DNA from 3 places in the Pseudomonas sp. A genome. Region 2 is predicted to be linked to each of the others. Evidence: riboswitches for the same ligand, from Rfam matches in the RefSeq annotation. Region 2 holds a riboswitch; each other region holds the start of a gene.
What was found. Region 2 has a riboswitch for cobalamin ahead of cobO (cob(I)yrinic acid a,c-diamide adenosyltransferase). Riboswitches for the same ligand answer to the same signal wherever they lie in the genome.

Region 1: linked by a shared signal. The riboswitch ahead of AC0MAZ_RS19155 (TonB-dependent receptor) and the one ahead of cobO (cob(I)yrinic acid a,c-diamide adenosyltransferase) in region 2 are both predicted to bind cobalamin.
Region 3: linked by a shared signal. The riboswitch ahead of AC0MAZ_RS14195 (ABC transporter substrate-binding protein) and the one ahead of cobO (cob(I)yrinic acid a,c-diamide adenosyltransferase) in region 2 are both predicted to bind cobalamin.

What each region holds. Positions count from the first base shown of each region.
Region 1 covers NZ_CM149873.1:4,323,797-4,329,741, reverse strand. Annotated here, with positions in the region: gene AC0MAZ_RS19165 (NAD(P)/FAD-dependent oxidoreductase) at 1-247, opposite strand, end outside; gene AC0MAZ_RS19160 (GlxA family transcriptional regulator) at 379-1,434, opposite strand; gene AC0MAZ_RS19155 (TonB-dependent receptor) at 1,669-3,795, opposite strand; cobalamin riboswitch at 3,903-4,107, opposite strand; gene AC0MAZ_RS19150 (GNAT family N-acetyltransferase) at 4,281-4,850, opposite strand; gene AC0MAZ_RS19145 (carboxymuconolactone decarboxylase family protein) at 4,929-5,273, opposite strand; gene AC0MAZ_RS19140 (hypothetical protein) at 5,386-5,945, opposite strand, start outside.
Region 2 covers NZ_CM149873.1:2,283,270-2,289,214, forward strand. Annotated here, with positions in the region: gene AC0MAZ_RS10320 (hypothetical protein) at 1-378, opposite strand, end outside; cobalamin riboswitch at 533-751, shown strand; gene cobO (cob(I)yrinic acid a,c-diamide adenosyltransferase) at 865-1,476, shown strand; gene AC0MAZ_RS10330 (cobyrinate a,c-diamide synthase) at 1,473-2,768, shown strand; gene bluB (5,6-dimethylbenzimidazole synthase) at 2,765-3,415, shown strand; gene cbiB (adenosylcobinamide-phosphate synthase CbiB) at 3,412-4,320, shown strand; gene cobD (threonine-phosphate decarboxylase CobD) at 4,313-5,305, shown strand; gene AC0MAZ_RS10350 (cobyric acid synthase) at 5,302-5,945, shown strand, end outside.
Region 3 covers NZ_CM149873.1:3,137,041-3,142,985, reverse strand. Annotated here, with positions in the region: gene AC0MAZ_RS14220 (DUF6708 domain-containing protein) at 1-198, shown strand, start outside; gene AC0MAZ_RS14215 (hypothetical protein) at 170-367, shown strand; gene AC0MAZ_RS14210 (PAAR domain-containing protein) at 415-672, shown strand; gene AC0MAZ_RS14205 (MFS transporter) at 676-1,563, opposite strand; gene AC0MAZ_RS14200 (acetyltransferase domain-containing protein) at 1,640-2,809, shown strand; cobalamin riboswitch at 2,837-3,034, shown strand; gene AC0MAZ_RS14195 (ABC transporter substrate-binding protein) at 3,149-4,162, shown strand; gene AC0MAZ_RS14190 (FecCD family ABC transporter permease) at 4,159-5,175, shown strand; gene AC0MAZ_RS14185 (ABC transporter ATP-binding protein) at 5,172-5,945, shown strand, end outside.

The sequences.
Region 1 (5,945 bases), 2.0 Mb from region 2:
CCTGGTCAATGTGGTAGGCGCTGCCTTTGACGAAGCGCACGTTGACCGCATCGAACAAAGCCTGCAGCGGCGCGCCCATGGTGTGCACATCGGGTTCGTAGAAGCGGGGGCGGATGTGCAGTTCCGCCTGGGGGGCGAGCACGGTGATCTGCACGTCGTCGTGTTTGTGCTGGTCGAGCAGGCGGGCGGCGCCGAGGGCGCTCCACAGCCCGGCGAAGCCTGCGCCAATGATCAGGATCTGTTTCATGGGGTGCTCCTGGATGCCGCGATTATCGATGTTGTCGCTGCGGCAGTGGGAAAAGGGTACGCCTTGTGGGTGGGCCTGGATTGCGGCCCGACAGGCGTGCAGCAGATGCTAAAGGCGTGCCCCGTTTGCCCCTAGGCCAAAGAACCCTGGATTTCGGCCAGCGGCACGCTGCGGGCAAAGCGTGCCCGGTAGTCCCGCGGGGTCACCGCCAGATGGCGCTGGAACGCCAGGCGCATGCGCTCCTCGCTGCCGAACCCGCAGTGGCGGGCAACCTGCTCGATATGCTGGTCGGAGTTCTCCAGCAAGCGCCGCGCCGCCTCCAGGCGGAACACTTCGATGGCCTTGGCCGGGGTGCGGCCGGTCTTGTGCTTGTACACCCGGGTGAAGTTGCGCAGGCTCATGCGCGCCTGCTCGGCCAGCCGCTCGACCGTCAGGCGCGGGTCGCCCAGGTGCTCGTTGAGCCACAGGTGCAGGGCCTCGAAGGCGGCGCCGTCCTCGCCCTGGGCCTTGAGCAGTTCGCTGAACTGCGCCTGGCCACCGGGGCGCTTGAGGAACACCACCAGTTCGCGGGCCACCTGCATCGCCACCTCGCGGCCGCAGTCGGCCTCGACCAGGGCCAGCGCCAGGTCGATGCCGGCGCTGACCCCGGCCGAGGTCCACACCTGGTCCTGCTGCACGAAGATCGACTCGGCATCCACCTCGATGGCCGGGAAGCGCCGGTGCAGCGCATCGCACATCGCCCAGTGGGTGGCGGCCCGGCGGCCGTCGAGCAGGCCGGCGGCGGCCAGCAGGAAGGTGCCGCTGCACACCGAGGCGGTGCGTCGGGCGCGCTGGGCGGCCTGGGCCAGCCAGGCGATCAGCTCGGCGTGATCGGGGAGGGTGTGGACGATCTCCGGTGCGCCGGGCACCACCAGGGTGTCAAACGGCTCGCACAACCAGGGTGCCAACGGTTCGGTGCCTATCGACAGGCCTTCTGCGGTGGGCACCAAGCCGCCTTCGAGGCTGGCAGTGACCAGGCGATAGCCCGACAGGCCACGCGCGGTACGGGCCTTGGTCGCGGCCCAGAACACCGTCTGCGCGCCGGTGAGGTCGAGCAGGCCCATCTGCGGGTAGGCGAGGAACAGCAGGGTGCGCGGCTGATCCAGGGCGTGCACGGGCGGGGTGGGGATCTGCGGGATGTCGGTCATGGCGCGCTGCTTGTGACGGAGGCGTAGCGCTAAGTCGAGCACCTGGCGCGGCGCCGATCAAGCGCCGCGCGACAGGCGCAGGCGCCGAGGCTTTGCAGGAACAGCGTGGGAGCGGGCTTGCCCCGCGATGACGTCGGCCCAGGTTGGCGAAGCATCGCGGGGCAAGCCCGCTCCCACGCTGCCCCAGTCAGATCGGAGATTTACGTTTTGAACCCCGAGTGGGCTGTACCTGCCTCAGAAGCTGTAGTCGACCGTGGCGAAATACGAGCGCGGCGCGCCCAGCAGCCATTGCTCGCCGCTGAAGCTGGACTGGGCGTACTGGCGGTCGAACAGGTTGTTCAACTGCAGGCCCAGGCGCACATCGGGCAGCACCTGCCAGCCCAGGTTGGCGTCGACCACCGTGTAACCCGGCACGCGCTGGTCGTTGGCCGCGCTGGAGTAGCGCTCATCCACATAGCGCAGGCCGATACCGGCATCCACGGCCTGGCCGAATCCCTTGCTCAGCCACAGGTTGGCGGTGCGCCGCGGCACATCCTGCGGGCGGTTGCCGGCGCGGTCGTGCACCGTGCCGTTGTTGCCTTCCTCGAGGAAATCGTCGTACTTGGCCCGCACCAAAGCGGCATTGGCCGAGAGCTGCCACTGGTTGCCCAGCGCCAGTTCCAGGCTGGCCTCCAGGCCGTCGGAGGTCTGCTGGCCGGCCTGCTGGCTGTCGTGGGTGAGCGGGTTGTACACCGGCAGTTTCTTCTTGACGATGTGATAGGCCGCCAGCGTCCACTCGCCACGGGTATCCCAGAAACGTTGCTTGAGGCCGATCTCGGTCTGCTTCGCTTCGGTCAGCTCCAGGCGCTTGTTCGGGCGCTGGGTGAGCAGGTCGCCGACGCCGTCCTCGCTGGTGGAGTACTGCCCGTACAGCGACAGGTCGTCGGTGAGCGCGTACACCAGCCCGGCGCGCCAGTTGCCGCCTTGCAGGCTGCGGTCGCTGCGGGCGTTGTTGACCAAGTCGTCACGGTCGATGTGGTTCTGGTCGCGGCGGATGCCGGTGACCAGTGCGAGACGGTCGCTCAGCTGGGTGCGGTTTTCGGCGAACAGGGCGAAGGTGTCGACCTTGGACAGCGTCTGCGCGCGGGTCGGGCTGAGGCTGTGGAAACCGCCCGGAGCCGGATGCCACGGGTCGAGCGGGTCGCTGCTGCCATCGCTGTAGGGCGAGTTGCTGTCGACGTTGAAGCGGATGCGGTTGTATTCGGCGCCGACCACGGTCTTGTTGGCCAGGCCGAACAGGCCATGGTCGAAGGTGAAGCTCTGGCGATCGCCGAGCTGCTCCTGGTTATGGCGAATCTCGAGGAAGCTGCCGCGCTGGATTACGCCGTTGGCGGCGTCCCAGGCGTAGGACTCGGCGTTGCGCCACTGGCGGCGGCTCTTGATGTAGTACAGCTGGTTGCTGGCGCTGACACTGTCGCTGAGGGTCCAGTCGGTGGTCAGGCGCGTCCACTCGTCGTGGTAGCGCTGTTCGTCGTTGCTGACGTTGTAGTTCTTGCGGCGCACGCTGCTGCGCAGGTGCCCGTCGATCAGCGGGGTGCCGTAGTAGTTGGCTGGTTGCGCATCGCCGCGTTCGTGGGCGAGGGTGAAGCTCAGGTCGTCGCTGGCATCGAAGCGCAGGGCGGCGCTGAGCGCCAGGCTGCGCGAGTCGGTGCGGTCGACCCAGCCGTTGCCGGCCTGCTGGTTGAGGGTCACGCGGTAGCTCAGCCGCTCGCTCAGGCTGCCGCCGCTGTCCAGGCCCAGTTGCTGGCGGTCCCAGGAGCCGTAGCCCAGGCGCAGGTGGTTGCGGATGTCACCGGCGTACGGCTTCTTCGGCACCACGTTGACCACCGCGCCGGTGGCGCCTTCGCCGTACAGCACCGAGGCGGGGCCGCGGACCACGTCGATGCGCTCGACCATCCACGGGTCGACCGGAAAGGTCAGGGTGCCGGCGCCGGCGTACAGGCGCGAGCCGTCGAACAGGGTCATCACCGAACTCTGCCCGGTGAAGCCCCGGGCCGACAGGCCGGTACCGCCGTCGCCCGGTGTGCCGATGAAGGTCAGGCCCGGCGAGCGGGTCACGGCGTCCTGCACGGTGAGGTTGTTGCGCTGCTGGATCTGCGCCTCGGTCAGGCTGCTGGTGCTGGCCGGGGTGTCCAGGGCGCTGAGGTTCAGGCGCGAGCCGGCCGGGGTTGGCGTGGCCAGGTCGATGACCTGTGGCTCGCGGGTGTCGGTGATCGCCGTGGAGGGCAGGGTGAGGGGCGCCACTTCATGGTCGTCGGCCAGTGCTGGCAGGGACACGGCCAGGCAGGCCGCCAGGGTGTGAAGCTTGTTGAATCGGGACATGTCGTTCCACTGCTGCAGGAAGGAATGGATCCCGGTGGAAAACACGCAACGGCGAAGCGCGCACGCAGGCGCGCGCGGATACCGGCCTGCGCCCGCCCACCGCGGGTTGCCAAGTGAAGCCTCAGGCCGGTCTCCGGGCTTGCGAGGAGCATGAAGCCTTCACCTTCCCATGCGTGCGCACAGTGGTCTGTCGAAGGATTCGCTCGCTTACCGTTGCGGGGGCAGCGCCGGACTTGTCGTGACAACGACGCACCGGCTTCCCGTTTCACCCTGCGCGCGGCGGCGCAGGACACCTGAAACTGGCGCGCATCTGACCATCGAACGGGTGGCGAGTCAATCGCCTGGGTGGCAGGAAAATATCTGGTGGGGCAATGGGTTAGCTGCAATTGCGTTGTCGCTGATCGCGGGGCAAGCCCGCTCCCACGGCGATACCCTGGCAGCTCCAGGCAATCGGATCGTGGGAGCGGGCTTGCCCCGCGATGGGTTCAGCGCCCGCGCCGACGCGAAACCCGCGCCTCGATATTCTTGCGTCCGATCAGCAGCGCCGGCTTTTCCACCACCGGCTCGTCTGCCAGCCACTTGTACATCACCAGGCAGTCCACCAGGCCCAGCTCGGCATGGCGGTAAGCCCTGGGCAGGCGGCCGACGGTCTCGAAGCCGAGCTTGTGCCACAGCGCCACCGCCACCTCGTTGCTGGCCACCACCGAATTGAACTGCAGGGCCAGGAAGCCCTCCTGGCGCGCCAGCTTCTGCGAGTGCTCGCACATCAGCCTGGCCACGCCCCGGCCGCGGGCCTGCTCGCAGACCATGTAGCCGCAGTTGCCGACATGCCCGCCGGGGCCGGCGGCATTGGCCTTGAGGAAGTAGGAGCCGAGCAGCACGCCGTCGTCCTCGGCCACCAGGGTGCGCAACGGGGTTTCCAGCCACAACCGACGCGCCTGGTCGACGTCCAGGGCCGGGTCGAAGGCGTAGGTCTGGCGGGCCTGGACAATGGCCTGGAAGGTCGGCCAGAAGCGTTCGAAGTCTTCCGGGGTCATGGGGCGGATCTGGATCATGGTGGTTCCTGCACGGGCTGAACCGCCAAGTCTGGGTGTCGCGGCGCCGTCGCGCAAGGGCGGCGGCGCCATGAAGTTTCAGGCGCCAGTCTTGCCCACGGCGTCCAGCGCCCTGGCCGAGTAGACCAGCGCGGCGCCGGCGTTCATTGCCACCGCCACGCCCAGGGCCTCGGCGATCTCCTCGCGGGTGGCGCCGTGCTTGACCGCCTGCTGCGAATGCACGGCAATGCAGCCGTCGCAGCGGGTGGTGACGGCGACGGCCAATGAGATCAGCTCACGGGTCTTGGCGTCCAGGTGATTGGTCTTGGCCCCGGCGCCGCTGGCGGTCGCGTAGCCGGCCACGGTATCGGGTGAGAGTTGCTTGAGATCGCCGATGCCGGCCATCAACTGCTTACGGTAGGCGTCCCAGTCCATCATGCTCATCGTCTTCACCTTGTCAGGTTGGCAACAGGAGCATTCAGGCTAGTCGATATTTCGCTGGAGGGGCTGGCCCCAGGGAGGATGGATCAAACCCGGGACCTGTTCGAATCACTGGTCAATCGGTCGGTACCCGGCGCAGCGCCGCCGCCAACGCGACGGTCAGTGCCACTGCCAGGCCCATGGCGAGGCCGATGGTCACGGCAACCCCCAATCGTTCCAGCAACCCCGCCATCGCCAGGTAGAATGCAATCACTCCCAGCGCACCAATGGCATTGCCCCGCACCATCGCCGCCATCCCGGCTCGGCCGCCCTGCACATGGGCGAACACCACCAGCGGCCAGGCGATCACCGGTATTGGCGCCAGCATGCCGCTGGTGGCCGGCCCCAGCCAGCTGGCCAGGCTGGTGGTGATCATCAGCAGCGAGGTGGCCGATACCATGCGCAAGGGAATCTCCCAATACCGCTGCCGGGGACGGGCGAGGGTGTCGGGCCTGGGCTCGCGGCCACTGGCGCGGATCAGCACGCCGATCAGCAGCAGCGCCACGGCCACCGACAGGTAAAGCCCACCCCAGTGGGTGAAGGCATAGGCCGCCAGGCCGTAGAACAGGATCGCCAGCAGCACGGCCGGGGCGATATCGACCCTGCGCGTGGCGAACAGGTAGAAGGCGTAGGTGG
Region 2 (5,945 bases):
CTGGCTGCCATAGGCGATCGGCTTGGCCAGGGCGGCGGTTTCCTGCAGGGCTGCTGTCAGGTCGAGGCGGGCGATGCGTGGCCAGCGCTGGCCGGCGTGCAGGTACAGCGACTCCTCGGCGCTGCTGATCGACAGGTCGCAGCGCCCATCGCGCTCGCCCTCGTCGCGCTGCTTCTTGCTCATGTGCCGTTCCAACGCCACCAGCTCACCCTGCCAGGCGGCCGCGGCGAGCAGGCCGACGTTGGCGGCGGTGCCGTGCCAGTAGGGTGCCTCGTTGTCGCCCTGCAGCTGGTTGAAGCGGTCGATGCAGTCGACCCAGCGTTCCAGGGCCGGGCGCAGGAACTCCAGGCGCGGGTTGTTGATGATCAGGCCTTGCATGCTGCGCTCTCCTTGTCATTGTGATCGAGGTCAGCCGATAAAATGGTGGCTATGTGATATCACTGCTTTGAGTGTGGCACAAGCTGGCGGATCGGCCATTGATCCAGGCCAGATCGGCCCTCGTTCGATTGACGCTCCCGATTCAACCCTCTAACCTTCGCGGCGTGTTTCAGGTGCCCTGCGAGCCGCGGTTCGGCAGGGTGAAACTGGGAAGCCGGTGGGCGCCAGCAGGCGCGAGCCCGGCGCTGCCCCCGCAACGGTAGATGAGTCGACGGTTACGCAAGGCCACTGGATTTCCAAGTCCGGGAAGGCGCGTGGCCAGGGCCTGCGCCCGCTCATGAGCCCGGAGACCGGCCTGTCACTGCCAAACGGCATCACGGAGGGTGATGCGCGGTGCGATGTGGCCGTTGCCATGCCCCCTGCGCGCTCCTCGTCTGCCTGCCTTTTATCTGTCGCCGCCGCCGCGACAGCCTGCGGAGACCCCTGATGAGCGAATCCATCGAACGCGACGAACGTCACCTGGCGCGCATGCAGCGCAAGAAGGCGATCATCGACGAGCGCATCGCCAATTCCCCCAACGAATGCGGCCTGCTGCTGGTGCTGACCGGCAATGGCAAGGGCAAGAGCAGCTCGGCCTTCGGCATGCTCGCCCGCGCCCTGGGCCACGGCATGCAATGCGGCGTGGTGCAGTTCATCAAGGGCCGCAACAGTACCGGCGAGGAGCTGTTCTTCCGTCGTTTCCCCGAGCAGGTGCGCTACCACGTGATGGGCGAGGGCTTTACCTGGGAAACCCAGGACCGCCAGCGTGACATTGCCGCCGCCGAGGCAGCCTGGGCGGTGTCGCGGCAGTTGCTGCAGGACTCGTCGATCCAGTTCGTCGTGCTCGATGAGCTGAATATCGCCCTCAAACATGGCTACCTGGACCTCGATCAGGTGCTTTCGGATATCCAGGCCCGTCCACCGATGCAGCATGTGATCGTCACCGGTCGCGCCGCCAAGCCGGAAATGATCGAACTGGCCGACACCGTCACCGAGATGGGCATGCTCAAGCACGCCTTCCAGGCCGGTATCCGCGCGCAGAAGGGCGTCGAACTGTGAGTGAGTCGCGCCAGTGTCCCGCCGTGCTGATCGCGGCCCCGGCCTCGGGCCAAGGCAAGACCACGGTCACCGCCGCCCTGGCTCGCCTGCACCGCAACCTCGGGCGTAAGGTGCGGGTGTTCAAGTGCGGGCCTGACTTTCTCGATCCGATGATCCTGGAGCGCGCCAGCGGCGCGCCGGTCTACCAGCTCGACCTGTGGATGATTGGCGCCGAGGAAAGTCGTCGCCTGTTGTGGGAAGCGGCGGGCGAGGCCGACCTGATCCTGATCGAAGGCGTGATGGGCCTGTTCGACGGTACCCCGTCAAGCGCCGACCTGGCACGCCACTTCGGCGTGCCGGTGCTGGCGGTGATCGACGGCACGGCCATGGCCCAGACCTTCGGCGCCCTGGCCCTGGGCCTGGCGCGCTACCAGCCCGACCTGCCGTTCGCCGGGGTGCTGGCCAACCGGGTCGGCAGCCTGCGCCATGCGCAACTGCTCGAAGGCAGCCTGACCGAAGGCCTGCGCTGGTACGGCGGGTTGTCCCGCGAGCGCGGCATCGAGCTGCCCAGCCGCCACCTCGGCCTGGTCCAGGCCAGCGAGTTGAACGATCTGGATGCTCGACTGGACGCTGCCGCCGAAGCGCTCGGTGCCAGCTGCGATGCCGCGTTGCCGCCACCGGTCAGTTTTGCCGGGCCTGAGCCGGTGAGCGTGACCTCGTCGCTGACCGGGGTGCGCATCGGCGTGGCCCGCGACGAAGCCTTTGCGTTCACCTACGGTGCCAACCTCGACCTGCTGCGCGGCCTCGGTGCGCAGCTGGAGTTCTTCTCGCCGGTGCATGATCGCGAGCTTCCCGTGGTGGACAGCCTCTACCTGCCCGGCGGCTACCCTGAGCTGCATCACCAGGCCCTGGCCGCCAACGCGCCGATGCTGGAGGCGATCCGCGCCCATCATGCCGCCGGCAAGCCGCTGCTGGCCGAGTGCGGTGGCATGCTCTACCTGCTCGACGCACTGACCGACGTGGCGGGCGAGCGCGCCGCGCTGCTGGGCCTGCTGCCGGGCGAGGCAACCATGCAGAAGCGCCTGGCGGCCCTGGCCCTGCAGGCGGTCGAACTGCCTGAAGGCACCCTGCGTGGCCACACCTACCACCATTCGCTGACCAGCACCGAGCTGGCGCCGATCGCCCGTGGCCTGAGCCCCAACGGTGGGCGGGGCAACGAGGCGGTCTATCGCCTGGGGCGCCTGACCGCCTCCTACGTGCACTTCTATTTCCCCTCCAACCCCGATGCGGCGGCGGCGCTGCTGCGACCATGAGCCGACACGCCTACAGTGAAGCCGAACGCCAGGCCATCTACCGGGCCATTGGCGAACGCCGCGACATGCGCCATTTCGCCGGGGGCGAGGTGGCCCCCGAGTTGCTCGGGCGCCTGCTCGCCGCCGCCCATCAGGCACCCAGCGTGGGCCTGATGCAGCCGTGGCGCTTCATCCGTATCAGCCAGCGTGCATTGCGCGAGCGGATCCAGGCGCTGGTGGAGCAGGAGCGGGTACGCACCGCCGAGGCCCTGGGCGAGCGCTCCGATGAATTCATGAAGCTCAAGGTCGAAGGCATCAACGACTGCGCCGAAGTGCTGGTGGCGGCGTTGATGGACAAGCGCGAGGCGCACGTCTTCGGTCGCCGCACCTTGCCCGAGATGGACCTGGCCTCGCTGGCCTGCGCCATCCAGAACCTGTGGCTGGCGGCGCGTGCCGAAGGGCTGGGCATGGGCTGGGTGTCGCTGTTCGACCCCGAGGCCCTGGCCGAGCTGCTGGGCATGCCCGCCGGCGCCAAGCCCATGGCGGTGCTGTGCCTGGGGCCGGTGACCGAGTTCTATCCGGCACCGATGTTGGTACTGGAAGACTGGGCCGAGCAACGACCGTTGAGCGAGATGCTGTACGAAAACCATTGGGGAGAGCGTCCATGAGCGTGGCCTTGCTGACCGTGGCGGGCGTGGCCCTGGATGCGCTGCTGGGCGAGCCGCGTCGACGTCATCCGCTGGTGGGTTTCGGCAACTTCGCCTCGCGCCTGGAACAACGTTTCAACGCCGGCGGGCGCGGCTGGCGCAGCCATGGCGTTACCGCGTGGTTCCTGGCCGTGGTGCCGCTGACTCTGCTGGCGCTGATCCTGTCGTGGCTGCCGTATATCGGCTGGCTGGTGGATGTGCTGGCGCTGTACTGCGCCTTGGGCCTGCGCAGCCTGGGCGAGCATGTGCTGCCGGTGGCCCAGGCGCTGCGCCAGGGCGACCTGGCCGAGGCGCGGCGGCGCGTCGGTTACCTGGTCAGCCGCGAGACCCGCGAGCTGGACGAGCCCGCCGTGGCCCGGGCGGCTACCGAGTCGGTGTTGGAGAACGGCAGCGACGCGGTGTTCGCCGCGCTGTTCTGGTTCGTCGTGGCCGGCGCGCCGGGGGTGGTGCTGTATCGCCTGAGCAATACCCTGGACGCGATGTGGGGCTATCGTAACGAGCGCTTCGAGCGCTTTGGCTGGTGCGCGGCGCGCATCGACGATGGCCTGAACTATATTCCCGCCAGGCTGGTGGCGCTGACCTATGCGCTGCTGGGCAAGACCCGCCTGGCCCTGGCCTGCTGGCGCAGCCAGGCGCCGCTGTGGGACAGCCCGAACGCCGGCCCGGTGATGGCGACGGGGGCCGGTGCGCTGGGCGTGGAGCTGGGCGGCCCGGCGGTGTATCACGGCGAGTTGCACGAACGGCCGCGCCTGGGTGAAGGGCCAATGGCCGACGCCGATGCCATCGAGCGCGGCTGGAGCCTGGTGCAGCGCGGCGTGTGGCTGTGGGTGCTGTTGATCTGCGTGGGAGCCTATATGAATGCTTGAACACGGTGGCCGCCTGCTGCGGGCGGTGAAACAGTACGCCATCCCTCGGGAGCAGTGGCTCGACCTGTCCAGCGGTATCGCGCCATGGCCTTACCCGATACCGCCGATTCCGCTGGAGGCCTGGGCCCGCCTGCCGGAGACCGAGGATGGCCTGGAGGCGGCGGCGCGGCAGTACTACGGCGCGCAGCCGTTGCTGGCGGTGGCCGGTTCCCAGGCGGCGATCCAGGCCTTGCCGTACTTGCGCCCGGTCGGGCGGGTCGGGGTCCTGTCGCCGTGCTATGCCGAGCATCCGCATGCCTGGGCACGGGCAGGGCACACGCTGGTCGAACTGGACGAGACCGAGGTCGAGGACGTGCTCGACAGCCTCGACGTGCTGGTGCTGGTCAACCCCAACAACCCCACTGGCCGCCGGGTGACCCGCGAACGCCTGCTGGCCTGGCATACGCGCCTGGCCGAGCGCGGTAGCTGGCTGCTGGTGGACGAAGCCTTCATGGACAACACGCCCGAACACAGTGTGGTCGATCAGGCCGGGCAACCGGGCTTGATCGTGTTGCGCTCGTTCGGCAAGTTCTTCGGCCTGGCCGGCGTGCGGCTGGGGTTTGTCGTCGCCCAGGTGGATGTGCTGCGACGCCTGGCCGAGGCACTCGGGCCCTGGACCGTCAGCGGCCCGACCCGTGAGCTGGGGCAGGCGTGTTTTGCCGACGACGCGGCGCACCAGGCACAAATTGCCCGTTGCGCCCAGGCCAGCCAGCGTATGGCCACCTTGCTTGATGGTGCAGGCCTGCCACCCAGCGGTGGCTGCGACCTGTTCCAGTACGTGCGTGATGAGCGTGCCGCGCACCTGCATGAATTTCTCGCCCGCCGTGGCATCCTGGTGCGCTTGTTCGAGCAGCCGCCCGCGCTGCGTTTCGGCCTGCCTGCCACGGCGTCGGACGAACAACGTCTGGCCCAGGCCCTGGCGGACTACCAGAAGGAATCGGCATGACCACCCTCATGGTGCAAGGCACCACCTCCGATGCCGGCAAGAGCACGCTGGTCACCGCCCTGTGCCGCTGGCTGCTGCGCCAGGGCGTTGCCGTGGTGCCGTTCAAGCCGCAGAACATGGCCCTCAACAGCGCCGTGACCGCCGACGGCGGCGAGATCGGCCGCGCCCAGGCGGTGCAGGCCCAGGCCTGCCGGCTGGCGCCGCACACCGACATGAACCCGGTGCTGCTCAAGCCCAACAGCGATACTGGTGCCCAGGTGATCGTCCATGGCCGCGCGGTGACCAGCATGAACGCCGTCGCCTACCACGACTACAAGGCCATCGCCATGCAGGCGGTGCTGGCGTCCCACGAGCGCCTGAGCGCAGCCTATCCGGTAGTGATGGTCGAAGGTGCCGGCTCCCCGGCGGAGATCAACCTGCGGGCCGGCGACATCGCCAACATGGGCTTCGCCGAGGCGGTCGACTGCCCGGTGATCCTGGTGGCCGATATCAACCGGGGCGGCGTGTTCGCCCACCTGGTCGGCACCCTGGAGCTGCTGTCGGCAAGCGAACAGGCGCGGGTCAAGGGCTTTGTCATCAACCGTTTCCGTGGCGACATCGCCTTGCTGCAACCGGGCCTGGACTGGCTGGAGCAGCGCAC
Region 3 (5,945 bases), 850 kb from region 2:
GCAGTGACCACAGTTGACGATTACCCACCCCATATCCAGGAGAGGCTGCGAGAAAACGCCTACCTCTGGACCATACGTCCAGGCAAACGCCCGGAGAGAAAGCCCCGCGCCTCTAAACGTCGGCCCAAGAGCCAAAGTCAAACTCCCGATATCGAGAAGGATGCGCCCCATGAGCTCGACAGTATTGATCAGCCGTAAAAGCAGGTTGTTCTTGACCGAGATGGAACTCAACGCACCACGCCTCTGCCTGCTGGACCAATGCTGGCGCGACGATCCCCATGACTGCGACAACCCGACAGTGCGCGGCTCCACCGTCATCCAATCCGATACCCGCGAAGTGCTAATCACCCTGAGCGAAGCCAAATAAGGCGCGGCTTAAATCCCTACACCTAACGAAAACAAGGAGCATACGTGATGAAACCCATCGTTCTAGTCGGGCACAAGCATGACTGCCCCCTGCATGGCGCAGGCGAGGTTGTTTCAGGCCATACGGCCACATTGATCAATGGCAGGGCTGTCGCCTGCGTAGGCGACAGGATCAGTTGTGGGGCCGTCATCGAAACAGGGTCGGCGAACCATGCCATCGAAGGCCGGGCCGTTGCACGCCAAGGTGATACCACCAGCCATGGCGGAACCCTGGTGGAGGGCGAGATCGGCTGGATGGTTGATTAGGCCTCATTCGCTTCTCTGCAGTACCAACGTGGCCACCAACGCCAGCACCGCAAACCCACAGGCCACATAATCCAGTGCAGCCAGACCAAGCCCCTGGATCGCCGCGCCCCCCAGCGCGGCACCGGCGGCGATGCCCGCGTTGGCCGCCGACACGTTGAGGGTCCCGGCCAGGGCCTGGGCCTTGGCGCCGGCGCGCATCACCTGCACCTGGCACACCGGGAACAGCGCCGTGTAGGCGATGCCCCACAGTGCCAGGGCGCCCACCAGCAGCAGCGGGTTGCCGATCACCGGGGTGACCAGGCCCATGCCCAAGGCCAGCATCGCCAACAGCAGCAGCGTGGCCCGCAGCGGGCTGCGATCGACGATCCGTCCGGCCAGGGCGTTGCCGAGCATGCCCATCAGGCCGAAGCCCATCAGCCACCAACCGACCGCGTTGGCCGGCACGGCGGCGAGCTGTTCGAGGATCTCGGCCAGGTAGGTGTAGGCAGTGAACACCAGCGCCGAAAGCAGCACATGGGCGATGAAACGACGGTCCTTGAGAATCACCGTCTGCCGCTCCCCTGCGGCGCGGGCCGGAACCGCCGGCAGGGACGGCAGCCAGGCCCACATCAGCAGCGCCACCAGCAGGCACAGCCCGGCGCTTTCGCTGGCGGTGCCCCAGTACACCGGCAGGGCCAGCGCGGCGAGGAACCGCGCCAGGGCCAGTACCCAGACGTTCGGCGCCAGCGCCGACAGAGCATTGAAGGCGGCGAACAGCAGCAGGATGGAGATAAACAGCCCCCTGGCGCCGCAACCGCGGGCATCTGCCCAAGGTAAGCGCGATGGTCCAGGCCCTGGCCGAGCGGCTGGGGCCGCTGATTCAGGGCTGATCCAGACTGAACGCCAGTGCATGCCTGTATCCAGGCACAGACAAATGAAATAAAATAACATTTCATTTGAATGCTATCCCTGCCTGCGACCCGCCTCGATGACCAGCCTCCCGACCGCCCTCCCCAGCCAACGCCTGCACAGCATCGACGCCCTGCGCGGCCTGGTGATCCTGTTCATGCTGCTGGACCACGTGCGCGAAACCTTCTTCCTGCACCGCCAGGTCAGCGACCCGATGACCATCGACGCGATCGACGCCACCGACCCCAGCCTGTTCGTCAGCCGCACCCTGGCGCACCTGTGCGCGCCGATGTTCGTGCTGCTCACCGGGTTGTCGGCCTGGCTCTACGGTGAAAAGCACCAGGACCGGGGCGATGTAGCGGCATTCCTGTTCAAGCGCGGCCTGTTCCTGGTGTTGCTGGAGCTCACCCTGGTCAACTTCGCCTGGACCTTCCAGTTGCCGCCGGGCGTGATCTACCTGCAGGTGATCTGGGCCATCGGCCTGAGCATGATCGCCCTGTCTCTGCTGGTGTGGCTGCCACGCCCGCTGCTGCTCGCCCTGGGCGCGCTGATCGTCGCCGGCCACAACCTGCTCGATGGCCTGCATTTCGCGCCGCACTCGGCGCTGCATGTACCCTGGGCGATCCTGCACGAGCGCAGCTGGCTGGAGCTGTCCGACAGCCTGCGCCTGCGCACTTCCTACCCGGTGCTGCCGTGGATCGGCGTGATCGCCCTCGGCTACGGGCTCGGCCCCTGGTTCAGCCGCACCAGCGATGCCGGCGAGCGCCAACACCGCCTGCTGCTCGGCGGTGTGATGCTGCTGCTCGGCTTCGTCGTATTGCGTATTTTCAACGGCTATGGCGAGGCGCCGTGGACCTTCTACGCCAGCGTCGGCCAAACGCTGATGAGCTTCTTCAACATCACCAAGTACCCGCCGTCACTGCTGTTCCTGGCCATTACCCTGGGCGTCGGCCTGTTGCTGCTACGCGCGTTCGAGCGTGCCGGCGAGGCCCGCTGGATCGGCCCGCTGGCGGTGTTCGGCGCAGCGCCGATGTTCTTCTACCTGCTGCACCTGTATGTGCTCAAGCTGCTGTATGTAGCCTGCGTGGCGCTGTTCGGCCTGAACCAGGGCAGCCATTTCGGCTTCGACGGCATCGGCGCGGTGTGGCTGGTCGCGGTACTGCTGGCGATCGCCCTGTACCTGCCGGTGCGCGGCTTCGCCCGGCTCAAGGCGCGGCGGCGCGACATCGCCTGGCTCAAGTACCTGTAAAAGCGTTTTCAGCCGATGGCCCGATGGTCTACCATGCCGCCCGCCGGTTTCCACACGGAATCAAAAGGGAATCCCGGGCGCGCCGAGTGCGGGCCAAAGGGAACTGCCCCCGCAACTGTAGGTGCCGAGCCTGCGCCATCGATGCCACTGGGTCTGCCGACCCGGGAAGGCCGGCGCCGGCCAGGACGCACCAGTCAGGAGACCTGCCGGCACGCATTCACCAACCGGCGGGGTGTCCGGGATGGTCATCCGCCCCTGGCCGCGTGCTCAGCGCACGACGCCTGGCGATGCCTGTCCGTGGGCCATTCCGTGCACCACCCGACAGGAGATCGCCCCACCATGCCGCACCGCCTCGCCACCCTGCTCGCCGGCCTGTCACTGGCGGGCCTGGCCCACGCCGACGCCACCCGCTACCCGCTGACCGTCGACAACTGCGGCCAGACGCAGACCTTCGCCCAGGCCCCGCAGCGCGCGGTGACCATCGGCCAGGCCGGCACCGAGCTGCTCTATGCCCTGGGCCTGGGCGAGCGCCTGGCGGGCACCTCGCTGTGGTTCAACAACGTGCTGCCCGAGTTCAAGGCGCAGAACGACAAGGTCGAGCGCCTGGCCGACAACGAACCGGGCTTCGAGGCGGTGGTCGGCAAGCGCCCGCAGTTGGTGACGGCGCAGTTCGAATGGATGGTCGGCGCCCAGGGCGCGGTCGGCACCCGCGAACAGTTCGCGGAGCTGGGCATTCCCACCTACCTGCTGCCCTCGGACTGCGAAGGCAAGGACAACCTGGTGGGCGCCGACGGTACCCGCCTGCAGCCGTTCAGGATCGACACCATCTACAAAAGCGTCAGCCAACTGGCCGAGATCTTCGACGTGCAGGATCGCGGCGAACGCCTCAATGCCGAGCTCAAGGGCCAGCTGGACCAGGCCCGACAACGCCTGGCCGGCCAGGACCTGAGCCACACCAGCGCGCTGTTCTGGTTCTCCTGCGCCGACCTCAAGGTCGATCCTTACGTCGCCGGTCGCCAGGGCGTGGCCGACTTCATGCTGCAGACCCTCGGCGTGCGCAACGTGGTCGAATCCAGCGAAGAATGGCCGGCGGTGGGCTGGGAAACCCTGGCCAGGGCCAACCCCACCTGGCTGATCGTCGCCCGCATGGACCGCCGCCGCTACCCCGCCGACGACTACCGGAAAAAACTCGAGTTCCTGCGCAGCGACCCGGTGACCCGCAACATGGACGCGGTCAGGCAAGGCCGGATCATCGTCCTCGACGCCGACGCCATGCAGGCCGGCATCCGCCTGTTCCGTGGCCTGGAGGTGCTGTCCAGCGCCTTTGCCAGCGGTAAAGCGCCACAACCATGAGCCGCTTGCTGCCCATCAGCGCCTTCGCGCTGCTCGCCCTGTGCCTGGCCATGCTCGCCGGGATCGCCATCGGCGAGACACGGATCAGCGCCGAGGTGGTCTGGCAGGTGCTGGCCAACCAGCTGTGGCAGGCCGGTCATGCGCTCGATCCGATCGACGCCGGCATCGTCTGGAACTACCGCCTGCCGCGCACCCTGGTGGCCGCCGCCTGCGGCGCGGGGCTGGCGACCTGCGGGGTGATCCTCCAGGCGCTGCTGCGCAACCCGCTGGCCGAGCCGTACCTGCTGGGCCTGTCGGCGGGCGCCTCGACCGGCGCCGTGGCGGTGGGCCTGTTCGGCCTCGGTGGCGCGGTGCTGTCGCTGTCGGCCGGCGCCTTCATTGGCGCGCTGGCCGCGTTCGCCCTGGTGCTGGTGCTGTCGCGGGCCAGCGGCAGTCGCCACGACAATGCGCAGGTGATCCTCGCCGGCATCGCCGGCTCGCAGCTATTCAACGCGCTGACGGCCTTTCTGATCACCAAGTCGGCAACCGCCGAACAGGCCCGAGGCATCCTGTTCTGGCTGCTGGGCAACCTCAGCGGCGTGCGCTGGCCAGCGGTGTGGCTGGCGCTGCCGGTGGCCGTGGTCGGGCTGGCGGTGTGCCTGTGGCACCGCCGGGCGCTGGACGCCTTCACCTTCGGCGCCGACTCGGCGGCCTCGCTGGGCGTGCCGGTGCGACGCACGCAATTGTTGCTGATCAGTTGCACGGCGCTGGTGACCGCGGTGATGGTCTCGATCGTCGGCGCCATCGGTTTCGTCGGCCTGGTCATCCCCCATGCCCTGCGCCTGTTGCTCGGCCCCGGGCACAGCCGCCTGCTGCCGGCCAGCGCCCTGGGCGGCGCGTTGTTCCTGATCGTCGCCGACATCCTCTCGCGCACCCTGATCGCCGGCCAGGTGATCCCGGTGGGCGTGGTCACCGCCTTGATCGGCGCGCCGGTGTTCGCGTTGATCCTGGTCAGCCGCCGGGGGCGTCCATGACCGTGATGACCGCCATCGCCCACGCCCCGCTTGCCTGCGAGGGCCTAAGCCTGCGCCTGGGCGACCGCGACGTGCTGCAGGGAATCGACCTGAGCGTGATGCCCGGCGAGACCCTCGGCGTGGTCGGCCCCAACGGCTCGGGCAAGTCCACCCTGCTCAAGCTGCTCGCCGGCCTGCGCACGCCGAGCAGTGGCGGCGTGCACTTGCTGGGCGAGGCGCTGGAGCGCATGCCGCGTCGGCGCGTGGCGCAAAGCCTGGCACTGGTCGAACAGCAGGCCGACACCCTGGACGCCATCAGCGTGTATGACGCCGTGGCCCTCGGCCGAACGCCGTGGCTGTCGGCCCTGGCGCCGTTCGGCGCGGACGACCGTGCCATCGTCGAGCAGGCGCTGGCCGACGCCGATGCCGGCCACCTGCGTCGGCGCCTGTGGGGCGAGCTGTCCGGCGGCGAACGCCAGCGCGTGCACATCGCCCGTGCCCTGGCCCAGCGGCCGCAGGTGCTGCTGCTTGACGAGCCGACCAATCACCTTGATATCCAGCACCAGTTAAGCCTGTTGCGGCAGGTGCAGGCGTTGCCGGTGACTACCCTGGTGGCCTTGCATGATCTGAACCAGGCGTTGACCTGTGACCGGTTGGCTGTCCTGGATCAAGGGCGGTTGGTGGCCTTGGGGAAGCCCGAAATGGTGCTGACGCCGGAGCGGTTATTGGGGACGTTTGGGGTTCAGGCTCATTACCTGGTCGATCCGTATGATGGGGCGCGGGTGCTGCGG